DNA from 2 places in the uncultured Comamonas sp. genome. Region 1 is predicted to be linked to the other one. Evidence: riboswitches for the same ligand, from Rfam matches in the RefSeq annotation. Region 1 holds a riboswitch; the other holds the start of a gene.
What was found. A riboswitch is a leader RNA that binds a small molecule or an ion and turns the genes downstream of it on or off. The one in region 1 is predicted to bind S-adenosylhomocysteine.

Region 1 (3,407 bases):
GGGGCCGATGCGGCGCGTGGTCTATGTGGCCTTGTACGAAGCAATTGCGATAGTGGCCGCCACGGCAGGCCTGTCGGCCTTGTCGGGCCAGGGCGCAGCGCACTCGGGCGTGGTGGCCGCTGCATCGTCGGCCATCGCGATTGTGTGGAATGTCGTCTGGAACCATCTGTTCGAGCGCTGGGAAGCCACCCAACCCACCCGCGGGCGCGGCCTGGGCCGCCGCATTGCGCATGCGCTGGGCATGGAAGGGGGCCTCGTCTTCATGCTCGTGCCGCTGTTTGCCTGGTGGTTCGACGTCAGCCTCTGGGAAGCCCTGGTGATGGACATCGGCCTGCTGCTTTTCTTCCTGGTCTACACCTTTGTGTTCAACTGGTCATTCGACCGTCTGTTTGGCCTGCCGCAATCGGCGCAGTGACCTCCCCGGTCTGAAAACGCAGCGGGGCGTCGTGGTAACACGACGCCCCGCTTGTCTATGGCCCCGGCCTCAGCGTATCCAGGCAATCATCAGCTGCAGCACAAAGGCGTTGATGATGTCGATAAAGAACGCGCCCACCAACGGCACGATCAGAAAGGCCTTGTGCGACGGGCCGTACTGGCTGGTGATGGCCTGCATGTTGGCAACAGCGGTGGGCGTGGCGCCCATGCCAAAGCCGCAGTGGCCGGCGGCCAGCACGGCCGCATCGTAGTTGCGGCCCATCGTACGGAAGGTGACGAAGACGGCAAACAGCGCCAGTGCCACGGTCTGCACGGCCAGGATGAGCATCAGCGGCCCGGCCAGATCGGCCAGCTCCCACAGCTTGAGCGACAGCAGCGCAATGGCCAGGTAGATCGACAGGCCGGCGTTGCCGAACACATCGATGGCGCGGTCAAACACCTTGAAGCCAAAACCATAGTCGAGCACATTGCGGATCACCACGCCGCCGCCCAGCGCCCAGACAAAGGTGGGCAGCTGCAGCTTGGTGCCCTGGGTGGCGCTGGTCATGAACTCGGCAAAGGCCAGGCAACCGGCAAACAGTGCCAGGGTCTCGATGGCCGCCTCGGCCGTGATCAGGCGCGGGGCGGTATTGGGCGTTTCAAAGTTGGCAGGCTCCGTGCCTTCGCTGGCGCTGCCGTGCGCGCCGGTCTGCGCGTCTGCCAGGCTGCGTGGCTGGGCCAGCTGGTGGCGGGTGATCAGGCGCTTGGCCAACGGGCCGCCGAGCAGGCCGCCAATGACCAGGCCAAAGGTGGCGCAGGCAATGCCCAACGCGGTGGCACCGCTCAGGCCGTATTGGTTCTCCAGCACCGAACCCCAGGCGCCCGCAGTGCCGTGGCCGCCCAGCAGGGTGATCGAGCCTGCGACCAGGCCAATCAGCGGGTCCAGCCCCAGCAACGTGGCCAGGCCGACGCCCACGCCGTTTTGCACAAAGATAAAGGCAACGATCACGCCCAGAAACACCACCAGGCCCATGCCGCCCTCACGGAGCTTGGCAAAGTTGGCGCTCAGCCCGATCGACGAGAAGAACACCAGCATGAAGGTGGTCTGCATGCCGCTGGCAAAGGCCAGCGTCAGACCGGTGGCCTGGTGCAGCGCAAAGATGATGGCCGCGACCACCAGGCCGCCGGAGACCGGCTCGGGGATGTTGAAGTCACGCAGAAAGCGGATGTGCCGCGTCAGCAGCTTGCCTAGCAAGAGCACGAGGACGGCAAAGATCAGCGTGTAGTAAGCACCGAAACTCAGATGCAAGGGAATTCTCCTCAAATCGCAGGCCTTGACCTGGTTAAACACAGAAAGCCGGCGTTGCGTAGACGTTCACGCAGGTTGCCAGCAAAGTGCTGCAATATGGGTGAAAGCTGATGCATCGTTTAATTTAATAAGGCTATAACCAACGTTCGTGAGTGGTGTTTATGGCTATGGACAAGTCCCCCCGCCTGTGCTTACGCGCCTGGGCTGGCTTAAAATGCAGGGCCTTGTTCCAAGGAGCGCTGCAGCTGGCCAGTGGTAACCACCACAGGCCTGTCAGGCTTGGGGCAGGTCGACGGGCTGATTTCGCATGGCCCGCATCAACGGCGCTCACCTGTTCTGTCTCTGTTTTCTGGTTTTTACAGGTGAGCCCCATGTCTGCGTCTGCCGTCCCCGTTTCCGTTCCTCCCATGCGCCTGTCGGGCCTGGAGCCCGTGTTTGTTGGCGAGGACAGCCTGTTTGTCAACGTCGGTGAGCGCACCAACGTGACGGGCTCCAAGGCCTTTGCGCGCCTGATTCTCAACGAGCAGTACGAAGAAGCGCTGGCCGTTGCGCGCCAGCAGGTGGAAAACGGCGCCCAGGTGATCGACGTGAACATGGACGAGGCCATGCTCGACAGCAAGGCCGCGATGGTGCGCTTTCTGAACCTGATCGCCTCCGAGCCCGATATCGCCCGCGTGCCCATCATGGTCGACAGCTCCAAATGGGAGGTGATCGAGGCGGGCCTGCGCTGCATCCAGGGCAAGGGCATCGTCAACTCCATCTCGATGAAGGAGGGGGTGGACGAGTTCAAGAAGCATGCGCGTCTGGTCAAGCGCTATGGCGCGGCGGCCGTGGTCATGGCCTTTGACGAAAAAGGCCAGGCCGACACCTACGAGCGCAAGATCGAGATCTGCGAGCGTGCCTACCGCATCCTGGTCGACGAGGTGGGTTTCCCGCCCGAGGACATCATCTTCGACCCGAACATCTTTGCCGTGGCCACCGGCATCGAAGAGCACAACAACTATGGCGTGGACTTCATCGAGGCGACGCGCTGGATCAAGCAGAACCTGCCCGGCGCCAAGGTGAGCGGCGGCGTGTCCAACGTGTCGTTCTCGTTCCGTGGCAACGACCCGGTGCGTGAGGCGATCCACACGGTGTTCCTCTACCACGCGATCCAGGCGGGCATGGACATGGGCATTGTCAACGCCGGCATGGTCGGCGTTTATGACGACCTGGAGCCGGTGCTGCGCGAACGCGTCGAGGACGTGGTGCTGAACCGCCGCCCCGACGCCGGCGAGCGCTTGGTGGAAGTGGCTGACAGCGCCAAGAGCGGCGCCAAGGACGACAGCAAGAAGCTGGAGTGGCGTGGCACGCCCGAGAGCCCGAAGACCGTGAACGAGCGCCTGTCGCATGCGCTGGTGCATGGCATCACCGACTTCATCACCGAAGACACCGAAGAGGCCTACCAGCAGATCGTCGTGCAAGGCGGTGGCCGCCCGCTGCATGTGATCGAAGGGCCGCTGATGGACGGCATGAACATCGTCGGCGACCTGTTTGGCGCCGGCAAGATGTTCCTGCCCCAGGTGGTCAAGTCGGCCCGCGTGATGAAGCAGGCCGTCGCTCACCTGGTGCCCTACATCGAGGAGGAAAAGCGCCAGCAGGAAGCGGCTGGCATGGATGTCTCGAGCAAGGGCAAGATCGTTAT
Region 2 (3,407 bases), on a different contig from region 1:
GGCGGCACCGAAGAGTGTCACCTAGCGCTGCCCCAGAGGCGCCAAGACGGCCCATGAGACGAGGCGCAAAGCCGCAGGCAGTACAAGCGTACGACAAGGCGAAGCAACGACGTATCAGGGGCCGTATTAGCGGCTCCTGGCTTAGTAGCGGTAGGTTTCGGGCTTGTAAGGGCCTTCCTTCTTCACGCCAATGTAGTCCGCTTGCGCCTGGGTCAGCTCGGTCAGCTGGGCGCCGACCTTCTTCAGGTGCAGGCGTGCGACCTTCTCGTCCAGCACCTTGGGCAGCACATAGACCTTACCCACTTCGTAGGCGTCGGGGCGGGTGAACAGCTCGATCTGCGCCAGGGTCTGGTTGGCAAAGGAGTTGGACATCACAAAGCTGGGGTGGCCGGTGGCGCAACCCAGGTTCACCAGGCGGCCCTTGGCCAGCAGGATGATCTTCTTGCCATCGGGGAAGGTGATGTGGTCGACTTGCGGCTTGATCTCTTCCCACTCGTACTTCTCGATCGATGCGACATCGATTTCGTTGTCGAAGTGACCGATGTTGCAGACGATGGCCTCGTCCTTCATCGCGACCATGTGCTCGTGGCGGATGATGTCCTTGTTGCCGGTGGTGGTCACGAAGATGTCGCACTTGTCAGCAGCGTACTCCATGGTCACGACCTTGTAGCCTTCCATCGCGGCCTGCAGGGCGTTGATCGGGTCGATCTCGGTCACCCAGACCTGGGCGCGCAGGGCGGTCAGCGCCTGGGCGCAGCCCTTGCCCACGTCACCGTAGCCAGCGACCACGGCCACCTTGCCGGCGATCATCACATCGGTTGCGCGCTTGATGCCGTCCACCAGCGATTCGCGGCAGCCGTAGAGGTTGTCGAACTTGGACTTGGTCACCGAGTCGTTGACGTTGATCGCGCGGAACAGCAGCGAGCCGTTGGCCGACATTTCGTTCAGGCGGTGCACGCCGGTGGTGGTCTCTTCGGTCACGCCCAGAATCTGGGCCGACTTGCGGCTGTACCAGGTCGGATCGACGGCCAGCTTGGCCTTGATCGCAGCAAACACGATCTTCTCTTCTTCGCTGCCGGGGTTGGCCAGCACGGAGATGTCCTTCTCGGCCTTCTTGCCCAGGTGCATCAGCATGGTGGCATCGCCACCGTCGTCCAGGATCATGTTCGGGCCTTCGCCTTCGGTGCCCTTGGCGCCGAATTCAAAGATCGCGTGGGTGTAATCCCAGTAGTCCTTCAGCGACTCGCCCTTGATCGCGTACACGGGCACGCCGGTTTCGGCGATGGCGGCAGCGGCGTGGTCCTGGGTCGAGAAGATGTTGCACGAGGCCCAGCGCACTTGGGCGCCCAGGGCCGTCAGTGTCTCGATCAGCACGGCGGTCTGGATGGTCATGTGCAGCGAGCCGGTGATGCGCGCGCCCTTCAAGGGCTGGGCAGCAGCGAACTCTTCACGCACGGCCATCAGGCCAGGCATTTCGGTTTCGGCGATCTTGATTTCCTTGCGGCCCCAAGCGGCCAGGGAAATATCGGTAATCGCAGAGTCAGCGGGATTGAAGCGAACAGCAGCGTTCATGGTTTTCTCCAAAAATTGAATGAAAAACCACGTTCCGCGGAAGAAGGGGAAAGACCATCTCACCGCACAGAAAGCGTGGGTGAGCGTCGTTGCGAGATGAAATCCGAGCCTCACGCCCCGTGGTGGTCTGGCGCCTGGCTAGACTGGGAAACGCTGCAACGCTCCTCGGATGGAGTGCGATTATAAGGGCATCAGCCCTGTAACCCCACCAGGCGGTAGCCCACTTGCAGCTCGGTGAGCAGATGCCGGGGCTGGGCCGGCTCGGCCTCGATCTTCTGGCGCAGGTTGGCCATGTGCACGCGCAGGTAATGCGGCCGGTCCAGGTACTCCGGCCCCCAGACCTGCAGCAGCAGCTGGCGGTGCGTCAGCACCCGGCCCTGGCCGGCAATCAGCGCCGCCAGCAGCCGGAACTCGATAGGGGTCAGGTGCACGACCACGCCCGCCTGGCGCACCTCATGCGTAGCCAGGTCCACCTCCACATCGCCAAAACGCACCGTGCTGCCGGGCTTGTCGCCCCCGCTGCGCTGGCCCCGGCGCAGCATCACGCGCAGCCGCGCCAGCAACTCGGGCACGCCAAAGGGCTTGCTCAGGTAGTCATCGGCGCCAGCGTCCAGTGCGGCCACCTTTTCCTCTTCCTGGTCGCGGGCCGAGAGCACCAGCACCGGCAGCCCACTCCAGCCGCGCAGCTCGGTGATCAAGGTCTTGCCATCGGCATCGGGCAGGCCCAGGTCCAGCACCAGCGCATCGGGCTGCCGGCTGGCCGCCTCGATCAGGCCGCGCCGGGCGCTGTCGGCTTCAAAGACCTGCCAGCCTTCGTCCTCCATGGCCAGACGCACAAAGCGGCGGATATTGGGATCGTCGTCCACCAGGAGGATGCGGGGGGCTGCAAGCGTCATGCGCCCGATTGTGACAAAAAACCGGGGTGGTTTGCGCCTGTGTACCGAGAGGAAGCGGGCACTTCGCTACACTTCAGCACCCTGGCACTGCCGCTGCACTGCCGCCTGCCCCATGTTTGCAAGCCCACCTTCTTCCCCTCCACAGACCCAAGGCTGGTGCCCTGGCGCCTGGCAGCCCATGGCCTCCGGCGATGGGCTGGTGGTGCGGGTGCGGCCGCCGCTGGGCAGGCTGTCGGCCGCGCAAGCACAGCGTCTGGCCGAGCTGGCAGAGGCGCATGGCGCCGGCCTGCTGGAGCTCACCAGCCGCGCCAATATCCAGCTGCGCGGCGTGGCCCCCGATCAGCACAGCAGCCTGCTCGATGCGCTGGCCGCCCAAGGCCTGCTGGACCCTGACGCACGCCAGGAGCAGCTGCGCAACCTGGTCATCGACCCGCTGTGCGCACCCGATGACGGCGTGCTGACACTGGCCAAGGCACTGCAGCAGGCGCTGGTGGCCGACACAGCGCTGGATGGCTTGCCCGCCAAGTTTGGCTTCTCGCTGGCCAGTGGCCGCCATGGTGGCCTGGCCGAGGTGGCCGCCGATGTGCAGCTGGTGCGCGATGGCACCCAGGGCTGGCGGCTGCAGGTGCCCGGCCAGCCCGTCGCCTGGCAGGCGGACAGCGCAACCCTCACCGTGCAAGCCGCGCTGGTACTGGCCCGCTGGTGCGCCGCCCAGGCCCGCGCACGGCGTGCAGCGGGTGAACACCCGGGCCGCCTGCCCCAGCTGCTGCGCCAGGCGCAGGCCCAGCCAGGCGCATGGCCGCCCTTGGCCTTGCCCGCTGGCCTGCGAGAAGTCCCCTCTTATCTGCCTGCCGATGGCAGCCCAGCACCTGGCTGGCAATGCGGCCTGGGCCTCTTGGTGGCCGCGCCGCTGGGCCGGGTCACTGCCGGCGCACTGGC

Region 2: linked by a shared signal. The riboswitch ahead of ahcY (adenosylhomocysteinase) and the one ahead of metH (methionine synthase) in region 1 are both predicted to bind S-adenosylhomocysteine.

What each region holds. Positions count from the first base shown of each region.
Region 1 is NZ_CAXYJV010000027.1:29,950-33,356, reverse strand. It holds gene ACHWUQ_RS10165 (PACE efflux transporter) at 1-415, shown strand, start outside; gene gltS (sodium/glutamate symporter) at 485-1,723, opposite strand; S-adenosyl-L-homocysteine riboswitch at 1,949-2,059, shown strand; gene metH (methionine synthase) at 2,095-3,407, shown strand, end outside.
Region 2 is NZ_CAXYJV010000034.1:116,352-119,758, forward strand. It holds gene ahcY (adenosylhomocysteinase) at 142-1,572, opposite strand; S-adenosyl-L-homocysteine riboswitch at 1,647-1,745, opposite strand; gene ACHWUQ_RS12495 (response regulator) at 1,764-2,468, opposite strand; gene cobG (precorrin-3B synthase) at 2,581-3,407, shown strand, end outside.